2 regions of the Janthinobacterium tructae genome follow, and region 1 is predicted to be linked to the other one. Evidence: riboswitches for the same ligand, from Rfam matches in the RefSeq annotation. Region 1 holds a riboswitch; the other holds the start of a gene.
What was found. A riboswitch is a leader RNA that binds a small molecule or an ion and turns the genes downstream of it on or off. The one in region 1 is predicted to bind FMN.
Positions count from the first base shown of each region.

Region 2: another riboswitch for FMN. It lies ahead of ribB (3,4-dihydroxy-2-butanone-4-phosphate synthase); the one in region 1 lies ahead of FJQ89_RS05945 (6,7-dimethyl-8-ribityllumazine synthase).

Region 1 covers NZ_CP041185.1:1,332,269-1,341,689, forward strand. The annotation lists gene FJQ89_RS05920 (ABC transporter permease) at 1-609, opposite strand, end outside; gene FJQ89_RS05925 (ABC transporter permease) at 606-1,466, opposite strand; gene FJQ89_RS05930 (ABC transporter substrate-binding protein) at 1,463-2,536, opposite strand; gene FJQ89_RS05935 (class II aldolase/adducin family protein) at 2,559-3,308, opposite strand; gene FJQ89_RS05940 (ABC transporter substrate-binding protein) at 3,533-4,585, shown strand; gene FJQ89_RS05945 (6,7-dimethyl-8-ribityllumazine synthase) at 4,654-5,157, opposite strand; FMN riboswitch at 5,334-5,495, opposite strand; gene FJQ89_RS05950 (TonB-dependent receptor) at 5,563-7,935, opposite strand; gene FJQ89_RS05955 (LLM class flavin-dependent oxidoreductase) at 8,156-9,310, opposite strand; gene FJQ89_RS05960 (LLM class flavin-dependent oxidoreductase) at 9,345-9,421, opposite strand, start outside.
Region 2 covers NZ_CP041185.1:2,267,012-2,276,432, reverse strand. The annotation lists gene FJQ89_RS09935 (MlaD family protein) at 1-308, opposite strand, end outside; gene FJQ89_RS09930 (MlaE family ABC transporter permease) at 361-1,179, opposite strand; gene FJQ89_RS09925 (LysR family transcriptional regulator) at 1,249-2,124, opposite strand; gene FJQ89_RS09920 (MFS transporter) at 2,243-3,613, shown strand; gene ribB (3,4-dihydroxy-2-butanone-4-phosphate synthase) at 3,618-4,265, opposite strand; FMN riboswitch at 4,361-4,511, opposite strand; gene FJQ89_RS09910 (M16 family metallopeptidase) at 4,695-7,529, shown strand; gene FJQ89_RS09905 (hypothetical protein) at 7,623-7,820, shown strand; gene FJQ89_RS09900 (methyl-accepting chemotaxis protein) at 7,966-9,421, shown strand, end outside.

The sequences.
Region 1 (9,421 bases):
CCCGGCCGCAAACAGCAGTTCGCCGCCCAGGCAAGCCAGCCAGGCAAACGCCAGCGCATGCGTGACACCCGTGACGATGGCCGGCATGGCGCCCGGCAGCAAAATCTGGCGCAAGGTTTGCCAGCGCGTCAGGGTCAGCACCTGCCCCACTTCGCGCAATCTTCCTTCCACCTGGCGCATGCCCGCCTGCGTGTTGAGCACGGTAGGATAAAAGGCGGCGATGGCGATCACCAGCAGCTTGGCGCCATCGCCATTACCCACCCACAGACCCAGCAAAGGGATCAGGCCCAGCAAGGGAACTTGCCGGATGCTGTGGAACAGCGGGCCAATCAATCGGTCAGCCAGCGGCGACTGCGCCATCAGCGCACCCGTGACGATGCCGGCGCTGCCGCCCAGCAGCAAGCCGGCCAGAGTGCGGCCCAGGCTGGCGCGCAAATGCACCCACAGTTCGCCCGTGACGAGCAGGTCGCGCAGGCTGTGCGCCAAATCTCCCAGCGAGACAAAGATGTAGGCGGCCGCCGCACCCTGGCCGGAGGCCCATTGCCAGGCGCCCAGCAAGGCCAGCGGCAACAGCGCACCCTTGATGATCTGGATCAAACGTTGTTTCATATGGACTCCCCATTACGCTTCCAGCGCATCAGCCGCGATTCCAGCGCATGGCATGCCCGGTCCAGGCCGAAGCCGATCACACCCGTCAGCACCACGCCCACCATCACCACGTCGAGGCGGAACATTTGCCGGCCCATTTCCATCATCTGGCCCAGGCCGCTGTCCGCGGCCAGCAATTCCGCGCCCACCAGCACCATCCACGAACGCGACAGGGCGATGCGCATGCCCGTCAGCGCGGCCGGCACGATGGCCGGCAAGACGATCAGGCGGATGCGCTGCCAGCGCGAAAAGCAATACACTTGCCCCACCTCAAAGTAGCGCTGCGACAGGTTGCGGATGGCGTCATGCACGGCCAGCGCCACGATAAAGAAACTGGCCTTGGCCACGATAAACACTTTAAAACTCTCGCCTATGCCGAACAGCAAGATAAACAAAGGGATCAGGGCCACGGTGGGCAGCTGGCGCAAGACATTGAACGTAGGGTCGACGTAGCTGCGCAAGCCAGGCGACAGGCCCAGCACGACGCCGAAGGCCAGGCCCGCGCTGGCGCCCAGACCGAAACCGGCCAGCAAGCGGAACAGGCTGATGCCCAGGTGCTGGCCCAGTTCGCCGCTCTCGGCCAGGTCTGCCGCCGTCAGCAGCACTTGCCACGGCGACATCAAGATATGCGCCGGCATCCACTCGAAGGTGGTGGCCGCCGTCCACAGCAGCAGCAAGGCCAGCGGCGAAGCCCACACGGACCAGCGCGAGCGCACGAAACGTCGCAGCCAGGGGATGGGCGCCGCACGCACTGGCGCAGGAGAGCGCGGCGTATCCTTGGCGCGCGGCAAGGCGATGGCGTTGACGATGGAAGTCATGGCGTCCAGTAGGTTTGCAGCTTCAGCTGCGCCAGCGCCTGGTTGACGAACTGGGGTGCGAACAGGCTATCGACTTGCAGGGGCCGCGCGATCAGGCCCGCGCTCTTCGCATACGCCGCCTCTCCCACGTAATGCTGGCGCAAGCTGGCCGTAAACAACGGCGACCAGCGCGCCTGCCACGGCGTATGGTCGCCCGCCAGTTCGCGCCGCACGACGCTTTCCACCTGGCCCGCGGCCGCCTCGGTGCGCACATATTCATCTTCGCCGCCCGCGCCGGCCGCCCGGTGGTGCTCGCGCACATACGCCGTCACCACCAGCTGGGCCAGCTGCGGCCAGCGTTGCAGGAAGCCGCTGTCAGCCCACAGTTCGGCGCGCATCTTCCAGTCCTGCGGCGGTGCCTTGCTCGCCCAGATGATCTTGCCCACTTTTTTATCTTCCAGCAGGAAGGCGTCGCTGAGGGTGAAGAAGGCGTCCGCGCCGCCCGTGGCCACGGCCGCCGCGCCTGCCTGCGGATTGAGGTTGAGGATCTTGACGTCGCGCAAGCTCATGCCGTTCGCTTCCAGCAAGCGGGCGAACGGGTATTCCCACGGCCGCCCACGGTGCAAGGCGATCTTCTTGCCCTTCAAATCCTTGATCGAATGGGCCGTGGAACCGTTCGGCACCACCAGATAGGTGTTATTGGCGCTGCCACCGGGCAGTATCAGCCGCGTCTGCAAGCCCGAGGCATTGGCGATTATCGACGGCAAATCGCCATACTGGGCCAGGTCGATCGAGTGGTTGGCAAACGCCTCGTTGACTTGCGTCGCCACGGAGTTGGTGGTGACGGGCACCCATTCCAGCTTCACGCCCAGCTTGCCCAGTTCGGCCGCCAGCCAGCCCTGCGCGGCCACCTGGGCGGCCGAACCTGCAAACACGGTCTTGCCGGACGGTGCCGTGCGCGCCACGACGGCGATGCGCACGGCGGCCGGCAAGGGATCGGCTGCCGCCGCGATGGCGGGCGCCAGCAGGCTGGCCGCCATGGCGGTGGCGAGTACCTTGCGCCAGGTCAAACGTAAGAATTTCAATGACATCTCGGGCCCATTCTTCAAAGGGTTACACCAGATCGGTGGCAGGCAGCAGAGACAAAGCGCGCGCGGTGTCGATCAGCTTGCTCATCTTCCATTGCTGCAGCAACACGCCGGGACCGAAGTCGCGCGAGCCGCCAATGGCTTCGGCCGCGATCTGGATCTTGGCGCCCTCTTCCAGCAGCAGGATGAACTCGGCCAGCTTCAGCAAGCCCTGCTTGCCCCACACGGTGGCGCCGCCATTCGCTTCCAGGATGGCCGTGGCGTGCGTGTTGCGGGCGATTTCACCGAGGATGAAATCGACTTCTGGCTGGCGGCGGTCGATATAGATGGGAATTTCGCGGATCAGCTGGAAGCGCTGCACGGGCACGTAGCGGATCGGCAGGGTGCGGTGCGTCTGCGCCCACGCGCCCAGGGACGGCGAGTGCACGTGCGAGATCGACGTGACCTCGGGACGCTCACGGAACAATTTTAAATAGCGCGCGCCGCCGTTGTTGGCGTCGCCCACAATCACCGTGCCATCGAGCGCCAGCACGGCCGCCTTCAGGGGCTGGCCGCGGCGGAACGGGCCCGGGTCGTTGACGACCACCACCTTGTCACCGCCAGGGGTGCGCTCGACAAAGCCCACCGTGCCGTTGGCCGTCAGGCTGCCCGTCTCGCGCAAGCCGTCGAAGGCCGTCTGCGCATCGCGCCGCACCTGTTCCACGAAGGCCAGTTCGGCCGCCGTCAACTCCTGCACCTGTACTTGTTGTGCTTGCGCTTGTGCCACGTCCGTCATGTCATGCTCCATTCTTTGAGGTTAAGGTACGAATCAGTCATGCCTCTACTTTTGCAAGACGCGTGCCAGCGCCAGGGCCGCAGAAATGGTGGATCGCTGCTGCCTGTGCAACAGCGGCTGCTGGCGTGGCAGCAGCGCTGGACGCAGGCGCTGTCGCCAAGCCAGCAAGCGGCGCGGGCACGTTTCCTGCACGGTTCAAGGCTCCACCACCACGAAAGAAATCCATGACTACCGCAACCGCCCCCGCCGTCGATACCGTCTGGTTCACGCGCTGCCCCGTGCCCACGGCCACGGGCCTCGCGTATAAACTGGGCTGGCTGGACGAGGAATTCGCCCGCGACGGCATCGCCCTGAAAACCCTGCAGGATGTGGGTGGCGAACTGGCGCGCCACCACTACGACCATGGCCTGTCCACGCTCGTGCGCGAAGGGGGCAACCTGCTGGCCCTGCCCGCGCGCGCGCAAGGGGCGCCCACGCGCCTGATCGGCCTGACCTGGATCGACGAGTGGCAAGCCATCCTCGTGCGCCCCGGTTCCGGCATCACGACGCCCGCGCAGCTGCAGGGCAAGCGGCTGGCGCTACCCGTGTTCCGCGCCGAAGACTTGCGCGAGAACCGGCGCGGGCGCAGCATCGCGCGCGGCATGAGCCTGGCCGGCTACAAGGGCGTGCTGGCGTCGGCCGGCTTGACGCTGGACGATGTGCGGCTGGTGGAAGTGGGTGGCGAGGCGCCAACGCAGGCCAATCTGGGCGCGGGCCTGTGGCAAGGCATCGCGCCGCTCTTGCGCGGCGAAGTCGATGCCGTCTACGTGAAAGGCGCGGCGGCGGCCGAAGCGGCCCGCGCGGCCGGGCTGGAAGTGGGCATAGACATCGACGCCCTGCCCGACCGGCGCTTCCGCGTGAACAACGGCACGCCGCGCCCGATCACCGTGCATGAAACGATGCTGGAACAGCATTTCGAGCTGGTCGTGCGCTTTTTGACGCAAACGCTGCGCGCCGCCCACTGGGCGCGCAGCCACCAGGCCGACGTGCTGGCCATCCTGCAGGGCGAAACGCGGGCCGGCGCCGACGCCGTGGCCGAAGCCTACCGCGACGGTTTTCATTTGACCCTGGCGCCCGACCTGTCCGACGAGAAGGTAGCCCTGTTCCGCCAGCAGAAGGATTTTCAATTGCAGCACGGTTTTCTCGACCGCGACGTGGATATCGACGCCTGGATCGACCGCCGGCCGTTGGAGGAAGCGCAGCGGCGCCTCGACGCGCTGCTGCGGCAAGCCGCATAAAGAAACGGGGCCAGCACATGGCAACATGTGCTGGCCCCGGGTACTACGGCATCAAGGCAAACGGCGCCCTAGGCGGCCAAGGCCTCATGCGGGGCGGCGGCCGGTTGCGCCAGCCGCTGCAGCGAGTGGATGGTGGCCGCGCAAGCCGTGGCCAGTTCGACGCCCTTGACCTTGAAGTGCTGGAAGTAGAATTCCTGGTGCTCGTGGCCCGCATGGAAGTGGTGCGGGGTCAGCACGGCCGACAGCACGGGCACGCCTGTCGCCAGTTGCACCTGCATCATGCCGGAAATGACGGCATCGGCCACAAAATCATGCCGGTAGATGCCGCCGTCCACCACCAGGGCGGAAGCGGCAATCGCCGCGTACTGGCCGCTCCTGGCCAGCACTTGCGCATGCAGGGGGATTTCAAAGGCGCCGGCGACGTCGATGACGTCAATATCGCTCTCGGCGAAACCAAGGGTCGCCATTTCGGCGATGAAGGACAATCGGCATTGCGCGACGATGTCGCGGTGCCAGCCCGCCTGGATGAAGGCGATGCGTTTGGCTGGTATTGCGTGTGACGGTTGTGACATATAAAAGACTCCTGTTTTCAAGAATGACAAAAAACAGGGCATAAAATCGAAGGGGATATGACAGGCGCAAGAAAGCCACGCCCAACTGCGCATGCAGGCACGCGCACCCGCGCACCGACGGCAAACGCAGGCCGTCCATGCGCCGGGCGTAGGCCGGCACAGACACAATGATTCCATCCCGCTCTCTCTTTATCCGGACTATACCGTCGGCCCCGGAATCACACCGGGTCTGCTGACCTTGCCGGCATGGTCCAAAGACCATGCCGGCAAGCGCTCGCGGGCTAGGCACGCATGCCATTACCGCCGGTGGGGAATCGCACCCCGCCCTGAGAACGTTGCGTGGCCAGCGCACAGGTGCGGCAGCCACGCCCGGCAACTATAGCATATCGCCCCTGCCCTGCGCGGTCAGAACTGCACCGTGTACGACGCGCCCACCGTGCGGCCCTGGCCGATGATCACCGTGTCGCCGTTGACGGCACCGGGCACGAAGCTGGTGAGCGTGTGGTTGCGATAGACCTTGTCGGTCAGGTTGTTCGCATACGCTGAGATCCGCTGCTTGCCGCCCGGGAGTACATACGACAGGCGCGCATTGGCCAGCGCGAAGCCGCCCTGGTTCAGCAAGTCGCGCGCGGCATTTTGCGGGTCGACATAGTAGTACTGCTTCGACGTGTAGCGCACATCGCCGCTGAAGACCAGCTGCGCGCCATTGCCCAGCGGGTAGCGGTAGTCGGCCGCCAGCAAGGCCGTCACGTGGGGCGAGCGCACGAATTCATTGCCGGAGCGGTCGCCGCCATTGTTCTGGATGGCGAAATCGTCGAATTCCGTGCGCAGCAGGCCCAGATTGGCATTGATGTGCAGGTTGTCCGTCGGCTGCGCCTCGATCTCGAATTCCGCGCCATTCACGTGGGCCTTGCGCACGTTCTGCAGGTAATTGACGCTTTGCGTGGGGTCACCGTTGTACACGCCCGTGATATTCACCTGCACGTTCTTGTAGTCATAGTGAAAAACGTTGGCGTTGAAATTGAGGCGCCCGTCCAGCCATTCGGACTTGATGCCCGCCTCGAACGAGTTCAGGGTTTCCGGCTTGACCGTGTTCAGGGCCCGCACGTCCGTGGCACTCGTGTTGTAGCCGCCGGACTTGATGCCGTGTGCGTATTTCAGATAGCCGCGCAGGGTGCTGCTGAAGCGGTATTCGGGCGTGACGTCATAGGTCAGTGCATTCCACGTGGTGGACGGATTCGAGGTGAAATTGTTGTTGGCGACCGAGGCGGCCGTGTAATTGCCGCCCCGGACCGTGTTCCACCAGTTGGCCGCGTCACCAAACGTCACCGAATTCGATGCGGCCTGCACGCGCTGCAAATCGAGGTCCTTGGTTTCCGTGGTCCAGCGCAAGCCGAAGGTGGACAGCAACTGCTCGCTGAAGTTGACGGTCGTGCTGCCGAAGATGGCCGCGCTGCGCGCCTTGTGCTGGTAGATGGTGCGGTTGTAACCGACGGGCTGCGTGCTGCCCGCCAGCGCCGGCACGCTGCCGTTGGGCAGGCGCGCACCGGCCGAATCGGAATCGATCTTTTCATTGAAGTAGAACAGGCCCGCCACCCAGCTCACGGCGCCGTTTTGCGGCGACGTCAAGCGCAGCTCCTGCGACACTTGCCGACTGCTGGCCTTCGAGCGGCTGCGACCCACTTCCAGCGGCGTGTTGTCGCTGTCGCCCGTCGCTTCGTTGCGGAAGTTTTCATAGCCGGTGATCGACGTCAGGGTCAGCTCGCCCAGCGCATATTCGAGGTTCAGCTGGGCGCCGCCCTGTTTCACGTCGCTGTCGGCCGGCGCATTCGTGCTGACATCGTCGGGATTGGTGCTGGGGACGTAGCCGTTGCGGTACACGCCATTCGCAGCATAGCTGGCCACGGTGGTGGTGGCGCCCTTGGTCGTGTAATCGCGATAATGCAGGTTCAGGTTCGCCGTCAGGTCGCGCCCGATCAGGGCCTTGAGCTGGCCGCGGATGGCGCTATCCTTGAGTTTTCCATCGCGCTCGCCCGTAAACTGATTGTGGAAGCGGCCCTTGTCCTGCTGCTCCGTGTGGAAAGACAAGCGCCCCGCCAGCACCTCGTCGACCAGGGCGCCGCCGATAGCCCCTTCGGCCACGGTGGTGTCGTAGCTGCCGTAATCGAGCTTGGCGTAGCCGCTGGACTTGAACGAGGGCTTGCGCGAAATCACATTGATGGCGCCGCCCGTCGTGTTCTTGCCCCACAAAGTGCCTTGCGGGCCGCGCAGCACTTCCACCCGGTCCAGGTCGAACAGGGGAAAGCCCGTGGCGCTGGAATTGCTGATGTAGACATCGTCGAGGTAAAAGCCGACGGGGTTCGGAAAATCGATCTGCTGCTGGCCCGCGCCCACGCCGCGTATCCACCAGCGCGGACGGCCATGCTGCTGCGTGCCGGCCGAGGCGTTCGGCACGTAATTGAGGATTTCGCCGGCCGAGCGGCCGATGCCCGTGTCGAGCAGCTCCTTGCCGCCGAGGACCGTGATCGCGCTCGGCACCTTCTGTGCCGATTCCTCACGCTTTTGCGCCGTCACCGTCACCGATTGCAAGGAGGCGCCCTCGCCGGCGCCGTTGGCGTCGGCAGCGGCAATGACATCGGCGCCAGGCGTTTCCGCGTGGAGCAGGCCATGGACGAGCATCAAGCCGCCGATGGCGAAGGCCGAACGCAGCGCGCGGCGCAGCGGGGTCAGATGAAAGGGAAAGGAAGAAAAGGCGGCGGGGGAAGTCAAACGGCGCATGGGTGGTTATCCTTGAGTAAAGTCAAAACGCGAGATGGTGATGACTGTTATTGCAAGGCGCATGCCCGCTGCCGCAGTGCAGCAATATATACGTTAAGTGCTTGATTTAAAAGGAAGACTATCATGGTGATAGTGCTGTTGATTTGGCAGCAGCGGCGCCGCCGCGTGTTGCCTGCGCGACAGCAGGCGGTGGCGCTGCTGTCGCGGCAACAGGGGATACTCAGGCGGCGCGCAGCAAGGCGGCACCATGGCCACGCACCAGCGGCAGCACTTCTTCACCCACCCGATACGCTTCTTCCAGGTGCGGCGTGCTGGCGAGGATAAAGGCGTCGGCGCCCAGTTGCACCAGTTCGTCGAGGCGTTCGGCCACCTGCTGGTAGCTGCCGACGATACCCTGCGTCTGCCCGCCGCGCAGCAGGTTGAAGCCGGACCAGATATTCGGCGCCGTGATCAAGTCCTTGTAGCTGTTCAGGGTGGTCGGACGGTTGCCCCGCTGGCGCGCCGCGCCCACGGAATCGCCGCCATCGGCGCCGAGGAACTGGCGCAGGGTGGCGGCATCGACGGCGTCAAAGCCCTTGCGCACCTCGTCCCACGCCTCTTCTTCCGTGGCGCGGGCCACGATGTCGACGCGCACGGCGCACTTGATCTTGCGCCCCAGGAGCGCCGTCTTTTCATGCACGCGGGCGAATTTCTCGCGCAGCTGCTCGAACGGTTCCAGCCACGTCAGGTAGTAATCGGCGTGCTTCGAGGCGGAACCGAGGGCCGCATCGGACGAGCCGGAAAAGTAAATTTCGGGGAAGTCCTGTTCCGACAGGGGCGTTGCCAGGCCCGCGTCTTCCACCTGGTAGAACTTGCCCTGGTAGGAAAATGGCCCGCCGCGCCACACGCCGCGCACCACATCGAGAAATTCCGTCGTGCGCGTGTAGCGGTCGTCGTGCCCGGCCGAATCGCCCCACCACAGCTGCGCCGGGCCGCCACCGCCCGTGATGACGTTGTACAGGGCCCGGCCGCCTGTGGCCCGCTGCAGGCTGGCCGTCATGCGCGCCGCCACCACGGGGTTCAAAAAGCCGGGCTGGAACGGGATCATGAAGCGAAAGGTGCTCGTCTCGCGCGCCAGCAGCGCGGAAATGGCCCACGGTTCATCCGTCATGGGAAAGGACGGGATCAAGCCGCCCTGGAAGCCCGATAGCTCGGCCGCGCGGGCGATTTCCGCCAGGTAGTCGATGTAGGTAAAACCGTCGGCGCCGCCGCCACCGAGGCCCGCCTGGCGCAGGTTGTCATTGCCGGGAAACCAGTCGCCGCGAAACGGCGTGCGGGCGCGGTGCGAACTCGGTTCGCCATGTGTGGGGATGCGCCAGAAAAAATCGATTGCCATCAAGGTACTCCTTCAGTAGGTTGAATACAGGAACTCAAGCCGCTTGCATCTGCGCGCTCAACGCTGCCCGCACGCGTGGCAGCACGTGTTCGCCGATGCGATAGGCTTCCT
Region 2 (9,421 bases), 930 kb from region 1:
GGCGCCAGTTCGATGCGCTGCACGCGGCCGATGGGAAAGCCGGAAAAGGTCAGGTCGGCGCCCACGCCCACACCGTCCGAATCGTCGGCCGTCAGCACCAGCGTTTGCGTGGCTTCGAAGGCGCCGCGCGCATACATCAGGTAGACCACGGAACCGACCACCAGCACGAACATGAAGACGAGCAGGATGGCCGCCTTCAGTTCGGCGTGGCGCACGGGCGGCGGGGCGGGCAGCACGGCATCTGGCGTGAGACCGGCGGGTGCCGTGACGTCGACCTGGTCGGGATTGGGGGGCTGGCTCTGGCTCATGGATTCTGGCTCTCGTATGGGTGGTTCGGGGATCGCTGGCGGCGGCGGGGCATCAGTAGTAATTGCCCATCAGCGAAGCCACTTCGATCAGCAGGATGACGGAAAACAGGCGCAGCATTTCGGACAGGCCGTGCGCGGCCCATAGCCGGTTGCGCCGGCTGTGGGGTTCTTCCGGATAGTAGGAAGAGGCCAGCGGGATCAGGGCCACGGCAAAGCTGAAGAAGATGACTTTGAGCATCAGGATCAGGGCCACGGCCGGATTGAAGATTTGCCCGACGACGCGCGTGTAGCCTTGCAGCGCCCACGGCGTAAAACCGTAGATGGTGACATACGCGAGGATCAGCGAGGTGACGCAGCTGACGATGGCCAGCATCCACACGGCGAAGATGCCCGACATGACGCGCGGAAAGTACTCGCGGCGCAGCAGGTCGACGCCCTGGCGCTGCATGGTATCGAGCATGCCGGAAGAGCGCATTTGCGCAAACGCAATGCCGTCGGGCAGGGTCAGGCGCAAGGCCACGAACAGGGCAGCCGTCAGTGGTATCAGTTCCAGCACCAGCACGCGCACCACCATTTCCAGCGCATAGCGCGACAGGCCGTAGCTTTGCGCACTGACGACGACGATGCGTATCAGCACCAGGCTGACCAGAGCGCAGGCCACGCTGAACCACACGAGATTGGGCGCCGTGTTCGTCACCAGGCGGTGCGCGAGGATGGGGCGGTTGTCGCGGTTATAGCTCGATGGCGACAGGGCCAGCGAAAACACGAGGGTGGCGAAATGCAGCATGCGCCACCAGCTGACCAGCCAGGCCATGGTGGCCCGGTGCAGGCGGCGCAGGCTGATGATGAGGGAGACGGATAGGGTCATCATGGCATCTTAACATTGGATGCGTTCGATACAAGCGATTGTCCAGTCGTGCCGCCGTGCCTGGCCGCTTCGCTATTGGCCTGCCACGCTGGCGACGCTGTGGATAATCGCATCGGCCGCCGCGCGCACGCGTGCAGAGCGGTTCAGGTCCGCATGCATGACCAGCCACACGTCGTAGCTTTCCGCCCGCTCGGGCCAGATGCGTACCAGTTGCGGGTCGATATCGCCCAGGTGGGTGGCCAGCTCGGCCACGCCCAGCCCTGCGCGCGTGGCTTCCTGCAGCATCGCCGCCGAATTGACTTCCATGGCGACCCTGGCGTTGGCGACGGATTCGCCAGCAATTTTTTCCCCGTGACGCGGCGTCACGGACTGGTGGTAGATGACGATGTCGTGCCCGGCCAGTGCCGTGCCGCGCACGGGCTCGCCCCGTTCGGCCAGGTAGCTTTTCGACGCATACAGGCCCAGGCTGCGCTTGACCAGATGGCGCGAGATCAGGTCCGGGTCGGTGGGGCGCACGCCGCGCACGGCGAGGTCCGCCTCGCGCCGCGTCAGGCTGGCCAGCGCAGGCGCCACGTTGAGCACGATGCGGATGTCCGGGTGGGCCGCGTGCAGCTGCTGCATGGCGCGGATGACGAAATGGCTGGCCATGGTGTCGGTGGTGGCCACGCGCACCAGGCCGCTTAAACGGTTGTCGACGCCCTGCATCTCGCGTTGCAGCTTGTCGGCCGCCCGCTCCATCGCTTCGGCCGCCGTCAGCGCCAGTTCGCCGGCCGGCGTGGGCACGTAGCCCGACGGCGTGCGCAGGAACAGCGTGGCGCCCAGCGAGCTTTCCAGCGCGGCCAGGCGGCGCCCGCAGGTGGCCTGGTCGATGCCCAGCAGGGCCGCCGCGCCGCGCAGGGTGCCGGCGCGGCCGATGGCCAGAAAGATGCGCGCGTTATCCCAATCCATGGCATTCCTTATTCGGTTTCTCGATGCATTTTTGCATTGCTGCGCCGAGTTTATGCCTGTTTACTGCATCACGCAACGCTCGCATAATGGCTGCCCCCTGTCCCTGCAAGGAAATATCATGATTGCCCCCACACCGCACCGCGCCAGCGGCTTGATCCTGCTGACCCTGGCCTTCGGCTTCGTCATGGCCATGCTCGACGTCACTGCCGTCAACGTGGCGCTGTCCGATATCGCCCTGGACTTGAGCATCCCGCTGACGGGCCTGGTGTGGGTGGTCGACGGCTACACGCTGACGTTTGCCGCGCTGTTGCTGGCCGGCGGCGCGCTGGCCGACCGCTACGGGCCGAAAGCCGTGTACCAGGGAGGCCTTTGTGTCTTCATCCTCGGCTCGATCCTGTGCGGCGCCGCGCCCGACGGGCATTTTTTGACGGCGGCGCGCTTGCTGCAGGGCGCGGGTGCGGCCCTGTTCATGCCCAGTTCGCTCAGCCTGCTGACGCACAGCTTTGAAGACGAGCGCGAACGCACGCGCATGCTGGGTGCCTGGTCGGCACTGGTGGGCGTGGCGGGCGCGTCCGGCCCCCTGATCGGCGGCATTCTCGTGCACCAGTTCGGCTGGCGCAGCGTGTTCTGGGTGAACGTGCCGCTGGGCGCGCTGGCCATCGTCATGGCGCAGCTGCTGCTGGCCGCACCGGCGCGCCAGCGGCGTGATTTGTCGCTGTTCAGCCATGCGCTGGGCGTGGCGGCGCTGGCTGGCCTCAGTTTCGTGCTGATCGAAGGGCCGGTGCTGGGCTGGCTGTCGCCCGGCGTGCTGGCGGCGGGGGCATTGACCTTGCTGTCGGCCTGGCAGCTGCTGCGGCGTGAACGCAGCGGCAGCCATCCGCTGTTGCCGCGTGAACTGTTTCACAGCAGCAGCTTTGGCGCGGCCAATGGCGTAGGCTTTTTGATCAATTTCTGCGTCTTCGGCCAGCTGTTTTTATTGAGCCTGTTCCTGCAGCAATCTGGCGGCGCCGATGCCTTGCAGTCGGGCTTGCGCCTGTTGCCCATGATGGCGGCTTACACGGTAGGGAACTTTATGGCGGGAAGTATTGCGGCGCGCCATGGCACGCGCTTGCCCATGCTGGCGGGCTTGCTGGTGGGCGCCGTGATGTCCTTGCTGCTGATGGGCTTGCGTCCGGACACGCCGTATGGCTGGCTGGCGCTGGGCACGGCCGTGATGAACGTGGCCATCGGCATCGCCATTCCCGCCATGACGGCCACCGTGATGCGGGTGGCCGGCAAGCAACATGCGAACAGCGCGGCGGCGGCCCTGAACGCCAACCGCCAGATTGGCGCCCTGGTGGGCGTGGCCCTGATCGGCAGCATCCTGCACATGCTGCAGGACTGGTCGTTGCGCTTGCCGCTGGCCTACGCGACGATTGCCGTCGCGTATGGCCTGGCGGCGGGCCTCGTCTACCGAAACGTGCATTTTCCCAAGGCCGTGGACGCCTGATGCTTTATTGCTCGCGCGTGCTGCGCCATTCCACCAGTTCTTCGATGGTCAGGATCGGCATGCCGTGCAGCTCGGCGAAGCGTTCGATATCGTCGCCGCGCATCATGCTGCCGTCCGGGTTCATCAGCTCGCACAGCACGGCGGCCGGGTTCAGGCCCGCCATGCGCGACAGGTCGACCGAGCCTTCCGTGTGGCCACGGCGCTCGAGCACGCCACCGGGCGCTGCGCGCAGGGGGAATACGTGGCCGGGGCGCACCAGGTCGGCGGGCTTGGCGTTCGGCGCGATGGCGGCGCGGATGGTGGTGACCCGGTCGGCGGCCGACACGCCCGTCGTGACGCCGTCACGCGCCTCGATGGAGACCGTGAATGGCGTGCCGTAGCGGCTGCCATTGTCGGGCGACATGGGCGGCAATTCCAGCGCGCTGACGACGTCGGTGGGCAGGCACAGGCAGACGATGCCGCTGCATTCGCGGATCAAGAGGGCCATGGTTTCGTTGGTGAGTTTCTCGGCCGACAGGATCAGGTCGGCTTCGTTTTCACGGTCGAAATCGTCGAGCAGGATGACGGGAATGCCGGCGCGCATGGCGGCCAGGGCGGACTGGATGCGACCTTCGAGGTCGTTGGAAAGCAGGGTATAGCTGTTGACTAACATGGTGAAACGCTCCTCGCATAGGCGAAAAACGCTGCAGGGCAAGCGAATAGACGCAGCCGGCCGCATCGACAGGTCGAGCGGACATCGCGTTTACTGCACATCTTCTTTCATCCGGACTATACCGTCGGCTCTGGAGTCACACCAGATCTGCTGACCTCATCAGGCGAAACCTGACAAGCGCTCGCGGGCTTGACCGTTGCCGGTCTTACCGCCGGTGGGGAATCGCACCCCGCCCCGAAGACGTATTGTTGTGCCGGTCCACATGACCGGCGGCAATACTTTAGCACAGATGAAAAACTGTGGCAGGTCACTGTTGAGTTTGTCATTCGGCAAAGTTGCCAGGGAGGGCAGTTTTCCTAAGCTGTTTTTAATGGCGGAAAGACGATTTCAGTGTAAGGTATGTCTACTGAATCTTACCGTTGAGAATACATGAAGCTGAGTAAATTACGCCTGATCTCGGGCGCCGTCTTGCTGGCGTGCGCCTGCATGGCCCAGGCGGAAATCCGTTTGACCGATCCCCTGCCGCTGGCACCGGAAGTGACCGTAGGGAAATTGCCAAACGGCTTGACCTATTACATCAAGAAAAATGCCCGTCCCGCCCAGAAAGTGGAATTGCGCCTGGTGGTAAAAGCCGGCTCCATCCTGGAAGATGACGACCAGCAAGGCCTGGCGCATTTCACGGAACACATGGCCTTCAATGGCTCCACGCATTTCAAGCGCAATGAGCTCATTTCCTATTTGCAATCGATCGGCGTGAAGTTCGGCGCCGACCTGAACGCCTACACGAGTTTCGATGAAACCGTGTACGTGCTGCCGATTCCGACGAACAAGAAGGAAAACCTGGAAAAGGGTTTTCTCGTGCTGGAAGACTGGGCGCATGGCTTGAAATTCAATCCGGCCGATATCAACAGCGAGCGCGGCATCGTGCTGGAAGAGGCGCGCCTGGGCAAGGGCGCCAGCGACCGCATGAACAAGGTGCTGTATCCGAAGCTGCTGAACGGTTCGCGCTATGCGCAGCGCATGCCGATCGGCAAGGAATCCGTCTTGAAAACGTTCAAGCCGGAAGCCATCAAGCGTTTCTACAAGGATTGGTACCGGCCCGACCTGATGGCCGTGATGGTGGTCGGTGACGTGGAGCCGAAACAGGCTGAAAAGCTGATCCAGCAGCATTTCGGCAAACTGAAAAACCCCGCGCAACCGCGCCCGCGCCTGTATGCGGAAGTGCCGCAGCGCTCGCAGACGGAAGCGCTGGTGATCACGGACAAGGAAGCACCGGACGACAGCGTCTTCATCCGCTATCCGATCCGCGCCGCGCAGGAGCCCGTCACCATTGCCGACTACCGCCGCCAGATGATCGAAAACCTGTATGGCCAGATGCTTAGCGCGCGCATGCAGGAATTGACGCAGCAGGCGAACCCGCCCTTCATCCAGGGCGGCAGCAGCATGGGCAAGCTGGTGCGTGGCTACGAGTCGTTCAGCGCGTATGCCTTGCTGGGCAAGGGCGGCGTGCAGCCGGCCGTCGACGCGCTGGTGCAGGAAGATGAGCGGGCGCGCCGCTTCGGTTTCAGCCAGGATGAGCTGGACCGCGCGCGCAAGAACATGCTGCGCAATTACGAGCGCGCGTACAGCGAGCGCGACAAGTCCGATTCGTCCGGTTTCGTGGCCGAGTATTCGCGCAACTTCCTGGAGCAGGAAGCCATCCCCGGCATCGCCAATGAATTGCTGTACGCACAGGAACTCTTGCCTCAGGTAACTTTGCAGGAAATCAACGAGACGGTCGCCAAGGTGATTCCCGACCAGCAAAAGAAACTCGTCGTCTTCATGGGTGCCGAGCCGAAAGCGGGCGCCAGCGTCCCGACGCAGCAGCAATTGCTCGACGCCGTGGCGCAAGCCGAGCGGCAGAAGGTCGAGCCGCGCACGGAAAGAGTGCTGGCCAGCAAGCTGATGGATGGCCCGCCGGCCGGCGGCAGCATCGTCGCTGAAAAATTCAATAGCGCCATCGGCGTGACGGAGCTAACCCTGGGCAATGGCGTGCGCGTGCTGCTCAAACCGACCGATTTCAAAAATGACCAGGTGCTGATGGGTTCGACCCGCTTCGGCGGCCAGTCGCTGTTTGGCGACGCCGATATCTATAACGCCCGCTATGCCAGCGCCGTGGTCGGCAGCATGGGCTTGAAGGACCTGGCGCCGCTGGACTTGCAAAAGGTGTTGGCCGGCAAGACGGTCAATGTGGGTGCCTCGCTGGGTGAACTGAGCGAAGGCTTTGGCGGCTCGGCCAGCAGCGCCGACGCGGAAGCCATGCTGCAACTCGTGTATCTGTATTTCCATGACGTGCGCAAGGATGCGGGCCTGTACCAATCCTTCATCGGCAAGCAGCAGGATCTGGCGAAAAACAGCATGGCGCAGCCGGAAGCCGTATTTTACGATGCCGTCCAGCACGCCACGTTTGGCGACAACCCGCGCGTCGATGGCGTGCCGCGCGCGGCCGACTTCGACAAGGTGGGCCTGGACCGTTCGCTGGAAATCTTCCGCCAGCGCTTTTCCAGCGCGCGCGACATGACCTTCATCTTCACGGGCAGCTTCGAGCTCGAGAAGATCAAGCCCCTGATCGCCAGCTACCTGGGCACCTTGCCCGTGGCCGAGGTGCCGCACGCTTACCGCGACGTGGGCATGCGCCCGGTGGCAGGGATCGTCAAGAAAGATATCTACATGGGTAGCGAGCCGAAGAGCACGATTTCCATCACCTTCAATGGCGACGTGGCGTATTCGGACGAGCAAAAGCTGACCTTGCAGGCGCTGGGCGAGGTGTTGAACCTGAAAGTCATCGAAGTGCTGCGCGAAAAGATGAGCATGATCTATGGCGGTGGCTTCGAAACGTCCATGGGCCAGCATCCGTACGGCCATTACTCGGTGGCGCTGAACTTGCCGACGGGGCCGGAAAACGTGGACAAGGTAATCGCCGCCGCCTTTGCCGAAATCAACAAGATGAAGGCCGAGGGGCCGTCTGTGGCCGACCTGGAAAAGGTCAAGCTGAACTGGATCACGCGCCAGCAGAAATCCTTGCGGGAAAATAACTACTGGATGAACCAACTGATGGGTTCGGTGACGCAGGGCCGCGATCCCGCGCAGATCCTGCGCTACGAGCAGCGCGTGCGCGCCATCACGCCGCAAGCCGTCAAACAGGCGGCGCAGCGCTATCTGGACCTGCACAACTACGTGCAGGTGGTGCTGTATCCGGAACGCAAGAACGTTGCAGTGAAGTAATCTTCATTGTTGAACTGCAGCGGCGGCAACGTGGCGAAGCTGTTAAACTGCTGCTTATTGATGTGATCGCAATTTGACAAGCAAGGAAATACGATGGCTAAGAAAGAAGAACTCGATCCGGAAACCCTGGAATTGATCAACTGGTGTATCGAGGTTGAAGGCTTCCTCGTGGCCGGCGGCGCCACCGTGGCACAGGCGCAAGACCACATCGAAGAGCAGGTCGAGTGGTTTACCGACCAGTTCTACGACGGCTTGACGCCGGAAGAGGCGGCCAAGGAAGCGTTGGCGTGATCCGCCAGTAACATGCGAGCAGTAACAAAGCGGGCGGTGCCTGCCAGGCATCAGCCTGGTAGCGCCGCCCGCTTTGCTTTTGTAAAAAAATTTCCATCAGGAAATTGTTTATAATTCCACGCTTTATTTTCCATCCCAGGCTCCCATGACACTCCGTTCGCGCATTCTTCTCCTGTGTTTCAGCACCTTGCTGGGCATCGTCCTCATCGCGTCGTTCTCTCTGTATTCGCTGCGCCAGACCATGATGGCCGAAAGGGTCGAGCAATTGACGGTGTTGGTGGAATTGGCCAACGCCTCGGTGGAAAAGGCGTATGCGCTGGAACAGTCGGGCAAGCTCACGCGTGAGCAAGCCCAGCAGCAGGCCAAGCTGGCCATCGGCAGCTTCGTCAAGGACGAGATGTATTATTTTGTGCGCGATTTCAGCACCGACTTGCTGTACGTGCACCCGAATGCGTCGCGCATCGGTGTGCCGCAAAAGAATATGCAGCAGTCGGGCGACCGCTACCGCGCCGCGCTGGCCACCAGCCGTGTCGGCCTGGTGCAGGCCGACGGCACGCGTCCCGGCGTGAAGGACCCGGTGGCGAAGATGTATGCCGTGGTGAAATTTGCGCCGTGGGACTGGCTGATCGGCACGGGCACCTACATCGATGACATCAACCACAAGTTCTGGGCCCAGGCCGGCGTACTGCTGGCCATCGGCGGCGCGCTGATGCTGGTGGTGGGCGCCCTGGCGGCGCTGATGCTGCGCCGTATCCTGGCCCAGCTCGGTGGTGAACCCGACTATGCAGCGGCCATCGTGGCGCAAATCGCCCAGGGCGATCTGACCACGCACATCGACACGCGCCCCGGCGACACGTCGAGTTTGCTGATGGCGATCAAGGCCATGCGCGACAACCTGGCGCATCTGGTGAGCCAGGTGCGCAACGATGCGGAATCGATTTCCACGGCGTCCGGCGAGATCGCTTCCGGCAACCACGACCTGTCGGCGCGCACGGAGCAGCAGGCGGGCTCGCTGGAAGAAACAGCCTCGACCATGGAAGAGATGACCTCGACCGTGCGCCAGAATGCGGACAATGCGCGCCAGGCCAACCAGCTGGCTATTTCTGCCTCGCAAGTGGCGACGCAGGCGGGTGGCGTGGTGAGCCAGGTGGTCGACACCATGGGCGCCATCAATGCCTCGTCGAAAAAGATCGGTGACATCATCGCCGTCATCGACGGCATCGCCTTCCAGACGAATATTCTGGCCTTGAATGCGGCCGTGGAAGCGGCGCGCGCGGGCGAGCAGGGGCGTGGCTTCGCCGTCGTCGCCAGCGAGGTGCGCAATCTGGCGCAGCGTTCGGCTGCCGCCGCCAAGGAAATCAAGCAATTGATCGACAGTTCCGCCGAGCAAGTGGGCGCCGGTGAAAAACTCGTGGCGCTGGCGGGCGAGACGATGGAAAAAGTAGTTTCCAGCGTGCAGCATGTGACCGATATCGTGGCCGAGATTTCCTCGGCCAGCGCGGAGCAGAGCGCCGGCATCGAGCAGATCAACCAGGCCATCGTCGAGATGGATAACATGACGCAGCAAAACTCGGCCCTGGTCGAACAGGCTTCGGCGGCGG